3 regions of the Agrobacterium sp. DSM 25558 genome follow, and region 3 is predicted to be linked to each of the others. Evidence: riboswitches for the same ligand, from Rfam matches in the RefSeq annotation. Region 3 holds a riboswitch; each other region holds the start of a gene.
What was found. A riboswitch is a leader RNA that binds a small molecule or an ion and turns the genes downstream of it on or off. The one in region 3 is predicted to bind thiamine pyrophosphate.

Region 1 (4,150 bases), 120 kb from region 3:
TCCAGTCCGTGCCTTCGTCCATGCTTTTGATCAGGCTGACATGATCCAGTTCGCAGCCGCAGAAGGAATGGACTGTGCCAGCAAGCTGCGGGAAGCTTTTCATATAGCCGCTTTTTTCGAAATAGGCGCGGTTGATGCCGGGCGGGAAGCGGATGGCTTCAGCCTTGTCTGGACCGCCGACCTTGTCGATCAAGCGCTCAAAGGCGACGATCACATCTTCGAACTGACCGCTGCGGCCATAAAGGCCATCCACGCCGGTATCGATCAGCAGGCCCTTTTCAAACAGGCGATCGAGAAAGGATGTTTGCATGTCCATGGTCTTATCCCGAAAGGCTGGTGTCCTGCTTCTGGACGAGCAGGAGATTGGCGGAGTTGCTGAGAATTCTGTCGTTGGAGATCATCAGTTGCGCGGAGTGGGCATCACGCAGATGCCGCCCTAAGCTGTAAGGCGTACCGTTTTTGTAACCCATGATGCCGCAGATCAGCATGGCATGATTGATGATCTCAAGAATAGTTTCCGACGAGCAAATCTTGACGTTGTTCATGGCAATGGCAAAACCCATCGACATCAGCTTGTCGGGATCGGACTTGGTGCCTTCATAGGCCTTGAGACCGGCGATGACGTTCGATTTTACAGTCTGCAGCTTGCTCGATACCTCTGCCAGACGGATGGCACCGGGTGGCGTTACGCCAGGGGATTTACGGGCGGCTGCACGAACGAAAGCTTGCGCCCGCAAAACCGCGTTGGAGGCAATGCCGTACCAGACGCCGCTCCACAAAAGATGTGATGTCGCCAGCATGGATTGTGCTGCGATTTCAGCGAAAGGCTTGGAGAATATCTGCTCGGAAGGTGCGTTTCCCTTGAACAGAAAGCCATCGGAACAGGTGCCGCGCATACCAAGCGTGTCCCATATATGGGTCCGCTCGAGTGTGTATTGATCCTTCAGAAAAACGGTCATGACCTGATCGGCCGGTGCCGCTGCTGCATTGGCACGCGAGGTAATGAGAATGGCATCGGCATGCGCGCCGTAAGAAATAACCGTGGCGTCTTTTTCCAAGGTGCAATCGGGGCCACTGACCTCAATGGCGCAGATGGAATTGCGCATGTTTCCGCCGATGCCGCCTTCGGTGGTGGCAGACGCCAAAAGCAGTTGTTCTGATGCCACGCGGCGCATGAAGGCAATATGCCATTCGCTGTCTTCGCCATGTTCCACAAGGCTGGATGCCTTGATGTGGTGCATGGCGAAAATCATCGCGGTTGCGGAGCAGGATTGGCCAAGAATACAGCAGAGATCGGCAATTTGCGCGATGCTTGCACTCTCGCCGCCAAGATGAACTGGCACTTGTATCCCCAAAAGCCGTTCAGACCGAAGCGCTTCAACGGCCTCTATCGGAAACCGTGCGGCAGTATCGACATCGTCGGCATGCCGTGCGGCAATCGACGCGACGCGAGAGGCGCGCGCGGTCAGCGTTGCATCAGGCGGGGCGACCGACAGATTCATCAGGCCGCCTCTTTGCCATCGAGAATAGTTTTGACCGTGTCTTCGATCGCCTTGATGCTGGCAAAAGACTTTCGGTTGAGCATGCTATCGGGAAACTCGATATCGAACGCATCTTCTATGCCGAGCATCAGTTGCACGGATGCAAAAGAAGAAAGTCCGGCTGCGTAAAGGTCAGCTTCATCTTCAATGGTATCGACCGGCACCGGGAGTTGGCCGAATTTCGACAGTATTTCACGAATAGTTGAATTCATTCTCAGTAGTCTCCCTTCACAGCGCGTCATCATAACGCATTCTTCGAGTTACGCTCCAAAAAATAACATTCAAATAAATGGATGGGTTAACTTAGCGTAACTTTCTGTTTTTCGACAGCCATCCACAGATGGCTTGACAAATTTCTGCGTCGGGTTTCTGATTGCAGCATTCACCAGGGGAGTTCCGGCAAGGGGCTGAGATACTGCTAGCGCGCGCAGTGACCCGTTGAACCTGATCCAGTTCATACTGGCGTAGGGACGGTGCAAACGCGGGAACAGCAGTTCGGCCTTGCCGAATGCGTCGCTATTCGTTCCCGTGGTTTTTCGTCTTCATGCTCGAACTGGGTCTCCACTGTTTTTGCTTTGGAGCCTCACGATGAACATTGCTGCTAAAAATCTCTCCCCTGTCGTTACCACAGGTCCGCTGCCCGCTTCGACCAAGGTTTACAAGCCCGGCATCATCCATCCACACATCCGCGTGCCCATGCGAGAAATCGCCGTACATCCCACCGCTGGCGAGCCACCTGTCATCGTGTATGATTCTTCCGGTCCCTATACTGACCCCACCCATGCCGTCAGCATCGACGGTGGTCTGCCGCGCTTGCGTCACGACTGGGTTGTCGCGCGCGGCGATGTGGAGGCTTACGACGGTCGTCACGTCAAACCGGAGGATAATGGTTTTGCCACAGGCGAACGCCTGACGCCTGAGTTTCCACTACGCCACCAGCCGCTGAAAGCGAAGGATGGCAAGGCGGTAACGCAGCTTGCCTATGCCCGCGCTGGCATCATCACGGCGGAAATGGAGTTCATTGCCATACGTGAAAACCTTGGCCGCGAGGCGATCAAGGAGAAGCTGATGCGCGATGGCGAAAGTTTTGGCGCGAATATTCCCGATTTCGTCACGCCGGAATTCGTGCGCCAGGAAGTGGCTGCGGGCAGGGCGATCATTCCCGCCAACATCAACCACCCCGAGGCCGAGCCGATGATCATCGGTCGCAATTTCCTCGTCAAGATCAACGCCAATATCGGCAACTCGGCCGTTACCTCCTCCATGGCGGATGAGGTCGACAAGATGGTCTGGGCTATCCGCTGGGGTGGCGATACGGTCATGGACCTGTCCACCGGCCGCAACATTCACAATATCCGCGAATGGATCATCCGCAACTCGCCTGTGCCGATTGGAACCGTTCCGCTTTATCAGGCGCTGGAAAAGGTCAACGGCATTGCCGAAGACCTGACCTGGGAGGTGTTCCGCGACACGCTGATCGAGCAGGCCGAACAGGGCGTGGATTACTTCACCATTCATGCCGGTGTGCGGCTGCATTACATCCCGCTCACCGTCAATCGCGTCACCGGCATTGTGTCGCGTGGCGGGTCGATCATGGCCAAGTGGTGTCTGCATCACCACAAGGAATCTTTCCTTTACGAGCATTTCGAGGAAATCTGCGACATTTGCCGGGCCTATGACGTGTCGTTTTCACTGGGTGACGGTCTGCGCCCGGGCTCGATTGCTGATGCCAATGATGCGGCGCAATTTGCCGAGTTGGAAACGCTGGGTGAGCTGACGCAGATCGCCTGGGCGAAAGATTGTCAGGTCATGATTGAAGGCCCCGGTCATGTGCCGATGCACAAGATCAAGGAAAACATGGACAAGCAGCTGAAGGTCTGCGGCGAAGCGCCCTTCTATACGCTGGGGCCGCTGACCACGGATATCGCGCCCGGCTACGACCACATCACGTCAGGCATCGGTGCGGCGATGATCGGCTGGTTCGGCACGGCTATGCTTTGCTACGTCACGCCGAAGGAGCATCTCGGTCTGCCGGATCGTAATGACGTGAAGGTCGGTGTCATCACCTACAAGATCGCAGCCCACGCGGCAGATCTGGCCAAGGGGCATCCGGCAGCGCAGATCCGTGACAATGCGCTGTCGCGCGCCCGTTTCGAGTTTCGCTGGGAAGATCAGTTCAACTTGTCGCTCGACCCGGAAACGGCCCGGTCTTTCCATGATGAGACTTTGCCGAAGGAGGCGCATAAGGTTGCGCATTTCTGCTCCATGTGTGGGCCGAAATTCTGCTCGATGCGTATTTCGCATGACATCCGCGCCGAGGCGCAGAAGGAAGGTCTGGAGGCCATGGCGCAGAAATTCCAGCAGGGTGGTGATCTCTATATGCCATTGGAAAAACCGGTGGCAGGGGAATGAGATGCGTATTCTCGTCAATGGAGCAGGCGTTGCCGGATTGACGGCTGCGCTGGAGCTTGCCCGACATGGAATGGAGATCGCAGTTTGCGATCTCGCCGAGCAGCCAGGGCGCGGTGCGTCCTGGTACGCGGGCGGCATGCTGGCACCCTGGTGTGAACGCGAAAGTGCTGAGGAAGCCGTGTTAACGCTCGGCGAAT
Region 2 (4,150 bases), on a different contig from region 3:
CATGCTGTCAGACGTTATCCAGAAATTCGCGAGTGCTACCTGATGACCGGTGGCTCCGATTATTTCCTGCGAGTGGAAGTGGAAAGTGCAGGCGATTTTGAGCGCGTTCACAAGGACATACTCTCGAAACTACCCGGCGTTTCGCGCATTCATTCCAGCTTCGCCATCCGCAACGCACTGGCAAGCCCGAAGCCAAGGAACTGAGCGTCAGGCATTCCACCAGCGGTAAAAATGGTGCACAGGTCCGTGACCATGGCCGACATGCAGTTCTCTCCCCGCTGCCAGTGCACCCTGAAGAAACTCCTTCGCCAGCCCAATCGCATCAGCCAGAGAGTATCCAAGCGCCAGATTTGCGGTAATGGCCGATGCCAATGTGCAGCCGGTGCCGTGGTCATTGCGGGTGTCTATGCGCTGCATGGAAAACTCATGCATTCCATCACTGTCCAGCAAAAGATCGACACTTTCCGACCCGCCGCCATGCCCACCCTTTATCAGAACAGCGCGAACGCCGGTTTTCAATATCGCTTCGGCCTGGCGGATCACTTCTGACCCGTTCGTCGCGATGGGTCGCCCACTCAGAAGCGCTGCCTCCGGCAGGTTTGGGGTAGCGAGCAGCGCCAGCGGCAGCAAAGCGCTGCGTAGAGTTTCTATGGCATCTTCCTGCAACAGGCGGTCGCCGGATGTCGCCACCATCACCGGGTCCATGACAATAGGATTGCCAACCTCAAGCAGCTTTGCAGCGATCGTTTCGATGGTCTCGATGCGCGAAACCATGCCGATCTTGACCGCGCTGACATCAAGATCGGACAAAACCGCGTCCATCTGGGCGGCAATCATGTCGGTTGATATGTTTTCGACAGCAGTTACACCTCGGGTATTCTGAGCTGTGATAGCGGTAATGACGCTTGCGCCATAAACACCCAGCGCCGAAAAGGTCTTCAGATCGGCCTGTATGCCCGCGCCGCCGCCACTGTCGGACCCGGCAATTGTCAATGCTATGGCCGTCATCCGCGTGCCTCCAGCGCGAGGTCCACTTGGCGTCGGAAGTCCCCTGTTGCCGCCGCAATATCGACGGCGCGGAACAGAGCGGAAATCAGTGCCACACCATCCGCACCCGAATTTATAACGGGTTCGACCCTCTCCAGCGTGATGCCCGCAATAGCGCCGACGGGCATCTGCGGGCGAGCGTTGCGAAGATAGTTTCTCAGTTCGCGAAGGCCCTCCAATCCTACCGGCGCATCCGGATTGACCTTGGAGACCGTATCGAAAACACCGCCGATGCAGGCATAGTCTGCCTGTGCTTCAGCGACACGCTGGGCGTCAGTCATATTCTTGACGGTCAGGCCGATGATTGCATCACGCCCCAGTAGGCGTCTGGCCGTTTCGGCGTCCATATCGTCCGCACCCAGATGAACGCCATCTGCTCCGGAAGCCAGCGCAACATCGACACGGTCGTTGATGACAAGGGGAACGCCCGTTGCCTTCAGTGCTTCCACCATCAGCCGCGCCTGCTCGATCATATCTCGGGTAGAGGCGTGCTTGTCGCGATACTGGATGATCGTAGCGCCATGCCGTGCCGCAACGGCTGCCAGTTCCGGCAATGGCGCAATATCGGCAAGCGACGCATCCACCAAAGCGTTCAGTCTGTAATCAATTTTCATCGTGCTCAATCCTCGCAAGGGAAAGAATGTCGTTGCCGTCGATAGCGTCCAGCGCATCCAGAAAGGTCGCCTCGAATGTACCAGGACCGCGTGCCTGCGTTGCCGCAAGTTCTGCCGATACGCCGGTTACCGTCAGTGCTGCTGCTGCCGCGAGCAACGGGTCTGATTCCACTGCCATGAAAGCGGCGATGACCCCGCCGGAAAGGCATCCGGTGCCGGTGACCTTCGCCATCCATGGGTGGCCATTGGCGATCTTTGCGCTTCTGGCCCCACCGCGAAGCAAATCCTGCGGGCCGGTCTGGATGCTCAGTGCATTGCCAACATCACCGATGACAGCCATTTCCGCCGCGTTTCCCCGAACGATGGTCGGGTGAAGGGTGATGAGTTCATGGACGAAATCCAGCCGAGATGGCGAGTAATCGCAATGCACGGGGTCGACGATCCAGGGTTTGCCTTTGTCGTTCGCCACGTCCAGCGCCATGCGAATGACCTTGCGGCGTGCGGCATCTAGCGTGCCGAGGTTGATTGTCAGAGCATCTGCCTTGGAAACGAAGCTTTCGATTTCTTCTTCTGAAGATGTCATGGATGGAATTCCGCCAACGGCGGTTATGCCATCGGCAGTAAATTTCTGAACGACGGTGTTCATCAGACAATGAACCCGCGGTCGCTGTTGCCGCACCCGCGCCAGAAGCTCTGTTGCGGTTTGTGCTGTGGGAAAACTCGACATGGGTCATTGAACTCCAGATATACAATCACGGAGACCCAGGTTCAGCGCGGAAAAGAAAAGCATGGCCAGTGGCGACTGTTCCGTTCCTACGCCGGCATGACCCGGATCAGGTTCAAGGGTCCGGCTCAGCGCCATCTCAGCATCGTACGATGCTCCCCTCGGAATGTCTGGAAGGTGTCGTGTTTTAGTTGTGCTGTCAATGACATTCAGGAAGACGCAGGCCGACAAACCGCGTCTTCCTAAAATGTGATCAGGTAATTTGGACGAGCACTTTTTCGCGCACCGACTTCAGCGCAGCATCCGCCAGCTTCAGCGCAACCAGGCCGTCCTGGGCGGAAGGCGAGGGGGCGACGTCGTTTTCGATGGCATCAATGAAGGCGGTGATTTCCGCTGCATAAGCCGCCGTATATCGCGTCATGAAGAAGTCGTGCAGGGGTGGGCGGGTATAGCCGTCCTTGGTGGCGATTTCGATAGACACCGGGCGCTGGTTTTCGGCAGCAACTGAGCCAAGCGAGCCGTGAACCTCGATGCGCTGGTCGTAGCCATAGGTAGCGCGGCGCGAGTTGGAGATAATCGCCTGACGTCCGCTTTCAGTGGTCAGGATGATGCTGGCACTGTCGTAATCGCCCAGTTCCCCGATTTTCGGATCGACCAGAACGGAGCCTGTGGCGAAGACGCTGACAATCTCTTCGCCCAGCAGAAAGCGGGCAATGTCGAAATCGTGGATGGTCATGTCGCGGAAAATGCCGCCGGATACTTTGATATATTCCGGTGGCGGTGCACCCGGATCGCGGCTGGTGATGGTCACCATCTCGACCTTGCCGATCTGTCCGTCATCGATGGCCTTGCGCACGGCGCGGAAATGCGGATCGAAACGACGGTTGAAGCCGAGCATGATCTTTGCGCCGGTTTCTTTGACTACGTCGATGCAGGCTTGCGCACGCGCGACATCGAGATCGATCGGCTTTTCGCAGAAGATTGCTTTGCCCGCACGCGCAAAACGCTCGATCAGATCGGCGTGGGTGTTGGTGGGCGTGCAGATGATGACGGCATCGATGTCGGCGTTTTCGAGCACGGCATCTATGGTGCTGATTGCGCAGCCGGTTTCGTCTGCAATTGCCTGTGCGGCATCGGGAAACGCATCGACCACCGCAACCAGTTTGGCACGTTTGTCGGATGCAATCGCCTTGGCGTGTACTTTTCCGATGCGCCCAGCGCCCAGCAAAGCCAATCTCGTAACCATCGTTTCCTCCCGATATGGTTATCCCGGTCCGTGGAACGTTGATGCGAACTGCGGACCATTTTGGAATATATGTTCCATCTTGCTAGAGCGCCACTTCATGCCTGTCAAGACGTGCCTGACGTCTGGAATGCCTTGGATTGAGAAAGCGCTTACTCTGCGTCCTGCGCTGCAAGCTGGGGTTTCCGCCCCTCGAACAGGCGCGAGCGTGAGCCGTGAAGATGCTGGCGCATCAGCCGCCTTGCGAGATCGCAATCGCGATCGCGAATAGCCTCGAAAATCGCAGCATGTTCATCATAGACATGCTGGAGGCCTAAAATGGAATTTTTAAGCGAAAGACCGTGGAATTGCATTCCAACAGCAATATGGTCCTTCAACGCTTCCATGGCGGTCGAGAAATAGGTGTTGCCGGATGCGTTGGCGATGGCGAGGTGGAACTGGAAGTCTGCATCTTCCCGGTGGCGCTGCCGGTTCGTTGCCTCTTTGAGGGAGGCGAGAGCTCGGCTGATCAGTAGAAGTTCC
Region 3 (4,150 bases):
CATGGCAGGGTAACAAAATTTTCGGAGCCGAACAGCGCCACGGCTCCCAGATCACCCAATGAAAGCGCCATGGCGAAGGAGAATGCCATCGTGATCGGAGCCCATAGAACCGGCCAGTCGATAAGCCGAAGCCGGGAAAAGCCTGATATGCCAAGGCTTGCAATCAGTCGACCGGTGCGGGCCTGATGGGTCGAAAACGCAGGCTCGAGAACACGCATCACAAACGGCAGCGCCATCAGCATATTGATAAAAGCGACCAGCGCCGGTGCGAAGACAGCAACATCACCGAAAGGACGCAGCAGCAAAAACCATCCGCTTCCCAGCACCACCGGTGGGACGAGAAGCACGAGTGACGAGCCGGACCCCAGCACTGTCGAAAAAGCGTTCAACAGCCAGCCCGTATATCTTCGAGCAGCTACGGCCTGCCGTGCACGGATGATGGCAACGGAGACCACAAGGGCAAGTGAGGCAGAGAGGACGGCGACCATCATGCTCGTGCCGAAGGCCCTCCAGAAAGAACCCGCCGTCAGAAGGCGTGGAAGATCCGCCGACAGCCCGGATGATGCCACCGCCACCAATGGCAGACCGACCAACAGCAATGCCAGGCAGATAATAACCCCATCCCACAGTCGTGATGGAATGCTTGATCCATCGAAACGACGAACCCCTCGGCCCTGCGTCGAGGGCTCCGCATCCGTGGATGGCAACAGCGCCAGCAAAGCCAACAGAATTCCTGTCATTCCGATCTGCAAAAGCGATAACGCGATAGCCCGTGGCGGGTCGAAATCGAATCGCAAAGCCTGATAGATCGCGACCTCGATCGTCGTCGCCGACGGTCCGCCGCCCAGCAGCAGAACGAGGGTAAAACTGGTGACGCAAAGCATGAAGATCAGCCCCGCAACGCCCGGAACGAGCTTTGCGACCGCTGGCCATTCGATGAACCGAAACGTGGAGACGGGTCCAAAACCAAGGCTTGCGCCCACGCGCCAATATTCGTCCGGCACCCGCTCCAGACCTGCCAGAAAGAACCTTACGGCCAGCGGCAGGTTAAAGAAAACATGGGCAATGAGGATACCGGACAAACCATAGATGCTGAAGGGCTGGTCTGCCCCCAAAGCCAACAGGGCGGCGTTGAACACACCCTGTCTGCCCCAGATCGCGATAAGGCCCAGCGCGCCCACGATAACCGGCAGGCCCATCGGCACCGCCATCAGCCTGATGATCCAGATGCGGCCGGGGAAATCGCGCTGGCGGGCAAGGGCCAGCGCCACCGGCAGCCCGAGACCAATCGAGATCAGCGTGGAAAGACTTGCCTGCAACAGCGTGAAACGCAGGATGCGCAGCGTATAGGGATCAAAAAACGCCGCCGATGACGCCCCCGCATCGAAAGACAGCAAGGCCGCAACAGCGAGGCCCATGAACAGCAGAACCGCGGCAAATGCCACCGCCCCGCTATAGATAAACCTGCGACTGTCGCGACTCTGTATCATGGCGGATGATTACTTCACGCTCATGGCCGTAAGCCATTCGTCGATCCACGCCTTGCGGTTCTTGGCCACCACTTCCGGGTCCATCAGAAATGTCTTTGTGGGTTGCACCAGCTTGGAGAACGCATCCGGCAGGGGCGCAGACGTTGCGGCCACCGGCATCATCCAGTTGTTTTCTGGAATGGCGTCTTGAAAACCCGTGGTCAGCATGAAGGCGAGAAACTGCTTTGCCAGTTCCTTTTCCGGCGCATTCTTCAAGATACCGGCCACTTCGATCTGGATATAATGACCCTCTTCGAAGCTGGCCGCCTGATAGCGATCGGTCTTTTCCGCGACCATGTGATAGGCAGGCGAGGTGGTGTAGGACAGCACCATCGGCACTTCGCCCTTGGTGAACAGACCGTAGGATTCCGACCAGCCGGGCGTGACAGTCAACACGCGGTTTTTCAGTTTTGCCCAGGCCTCCGGTGCCTTGTCGCCATAGACGGATTTTACCCACAGCAGCAATCCGAGACCCGGCGTCGAGGTGCGCGGATCCTGGATCGCAATTTTCTGCGACGGATCGCCCTCGACCAGCTCCTTGAGGCTCTTGGGTGGGTTTTTCAGCGTCTGCGTGTCGTAAACAACGGCGAAGTGGCCGTAATCATAGGGCACGAAAACGTCATCCTTGAAGTCACCCGGCACCTTGGCTGCGGACGGATCGACGCCCGACGCCTCGAAAAGACCCGTCTGCTTGGATTCGGCAATGAGATTGGTATCGAGGCCGACTACAACATCCGCCTTGGAGCCGGGGCCTTCCAGTTTCAGCCGGTTCAACAGCGCGACACCATCGGCAACGCCCACGAAATTGACGGTGCAGTTGCACGTCTCTTCAAAAGCGGCCTTGACCTTGGGGCCGGGACCCCACTCGGAAACGAAGCTTTCGTAGGTATAGACCGTCAGCGTCTTTTTATCTTGCGCCACAGCAATAGCGGGCAGCAAAACGGACGCAACGACAAGCGAATGAAGGAAAAAACGACGATACATCAAGAGCACCTCCTCGAAATGGGCAACGGGGAACAGGCGTCTGAATGGAAGCCGTCTAATCCCTCCGCCGGTGTTAACCGGATCAGGTTCTTCGGGTTGGCTAAGCCTCTCAGCCTTGTCCCGGATAGGACAAAGCACCCCGTTAGATCTAGGCAAAGATGTAATCGGTGATCCATCAATTAGCAAGATGGCGTTGAAGCCATCCGCTTTAGTTTTCGAGCTCCTCGCGCAGCATTTCCAGCTCCAGCCATTCTTCTTCCATGGTCTCGAGCTTCTGCCGCAATTTCGACATCTCATCGGCCAGTTTGCTGAAAATCTCAGGGTTTTTGGCAAAGAGATTAGGGTCGGCCATGCGCTCCTCACGCTGGGCGATCTCCAACTGGGTCTTTTCCATTTCCTTAGGCAGATTTTCGAGCGCGAATTTCTGTTTGAAGGACATCTTGCCCTTGGTTTTGGCCGGTTCGCCACCCGCATTCGAAGCAGACTTTGCCTTTTCCTGCTTTTCGGCCTTCTTCTTTTCGTCCGAGGCACCTTTGCGCTGCGCCATCATGTCCGAATAACCGCCAGCATATTCTATCCAGCGACCATCCGGTGCATCCGGGTTTACGGGTGCAATGGTGGAGGTGACGGTCCGGTCGAGAAAGTCACGGTCATGGCTGACGAGAATAACGGTACCGGAAAAGCCGGAGACGATTTCCTGCAACAGATCGAGCGTCTCGATGTCGAGATCGTTGGTCGGCTCATCGAGGATCAGAAGGTTCGTCGGGCGAGCCAGAATGCGCGCCAGCATCAGGCGTGCACGTTCCCCACCGGAGAGATTGCGGATAGGCGTGCGGGCCTGCTCCGGCTGGAACAGAAAGTCCTTCATATAGCCGGTCACATGTTTCAGCTCGCCATTGACCAGAAGGTTTTCACCGCGCCCGTCGGTCAGATAATGTGCGAGCGTATCGTTCGGGTTCAAATCCTCACGCTTCTGGTCCAGCGTCGCCACTTCCAGATTGGTGCCGAGTTTGACCCACCCGCTATCTGGCTTCAGCTGACCTGTCAGCATTTTCAAAAGCGTCGTCTTGCCGGCACCGTTCGGGCCAACAAAACCGATGCAATCACCGCGATGAACACGCAGTGAAAACGGCGCGACGATGGTACGGTCGCCATAAGCCTTGGTAATCTGGTCCGCTTCAATGACGAGCTTGCCGGACTCACGGCCCTCAGCCGCTGTCGCCTGCACGCTCCCCGTCGGCCCCTTGTGGCCACGGTAGTCGGCGCGCATCGCCTGAAGTTCACCCACGCGGCGCATGTTGCGCTTGCGGCGAGCAGTCACGCCATAGCGCATCCAGTGTTCTTCGCGCTCGATGGCCTTGCCGAGCTTGTGCTGTTCCAGCTCTTCCTCTTCCAGCACCTTGTCGCGCCATTCTTCGAAATGGCCGAAACCACGGCTGAGACGACGCGCCTGGCCGCGATCCAGCCAGACAGTGGCAGTGGATACCTTCTCAAGAAAGCGACGGTCATGCGAAATCAGCACCAGCGCACTGCGCGTCTGCTGCAATTCACCTTCCAGCCATTCGATGGTGGGCAGATCCAGATGGTTGGTCGGCTCGTCCAGCATCAGAATATCGGGTTCGGGTGCCATGACGCGC

Region 1: linked by a shared signal. The riboswitch ahead of thiC (phosphomethylpyrimidine synthase ThiC) and the one ahead of thiB (thiamine ABC transporter substrate binding subunit) in region 3 are both predicted to bind thiamine pyrophosphate.
Region 2: linked by a shared signal. The riboswitch ahead of DSM25558_RS07790 (hydroxyethylthiazole kinase) and the one ahead of thiB (thiamine ABC transporter substrate binding subunit) in region 3 are both predicted to bind thiamine pyrophosphate.

The regions. Positions count from the first base shown of each region.
Region 1 is NZ_FMUD01000005.1:19,931-24,080, reverse strand. It holds gene DSM25558_RS06120 (amino acid--[acyl-carrier-protein] ligase) at 1-316, opposite strand, end outside; gene DSM25558_RS06115 (acyl-CoA dehydrogenase family protein) at 321-1,502, opposite strand; gene DSM25558_RS06110 (acyl carrier protein) at 1,502-1,753, opposite strand; TPP riboswitch at 1,919-2,030, shown strand; gene thiC (phosphomethylpyrimidine synthase ThiC) at 2,130-3,953, shown strand; gene thiO (glycine oxidase ThiO) at 3,955-4,150, shown strand, end outside.
Region 2 is NZ_FMUD01000006.1:197,709-201,858, forward strand. It holds gene DSM25558_RS07775 (Lrp/AsnC family transcriptional regulator) at 1-204, shown strand, start outside; gene thiD (bifunctional hydroxymethylpyrimidine kinase/phosphomethylpyrimidine kinase) at 208-1,008, opposite strand; gene thiE (thiamine phosphate synthase) at 1,005-1,661, opposite strand; gene DSM25558_RS07790 (hydroxyethylthiazole kinase) at 1,651-2,388, opposite strand; TPP riboswitch at 2,455-2,557, opposite strand; gene iolG (inositol 2-dehydrogenase) at 2,639-3,631, opposite strand; gene DSM25558_RS07800 (FadR/GntR family transcriptional regulator) at 3,781-4,150, opposite strand, start outside.
Region 3 is NZ_FMUD01000005.1:141,085-145,234, forward strand. It holds gene thiP (thiamine/thiamine pyrophosphate ABC transporter permease ThiP) at 1-1,490, opposite strand, end outside; gene thiB (thiamine ABC transporter substrate binding subunit) at 1,500-2,513, opposite strand; TPP riboswitch at 2,556-2,665, opposite strand; gene DSM25558_RS06635 (ABC-F family ATP-binding cassette domain-containing protein) at 2,722-4,150, opposite strand, start outside.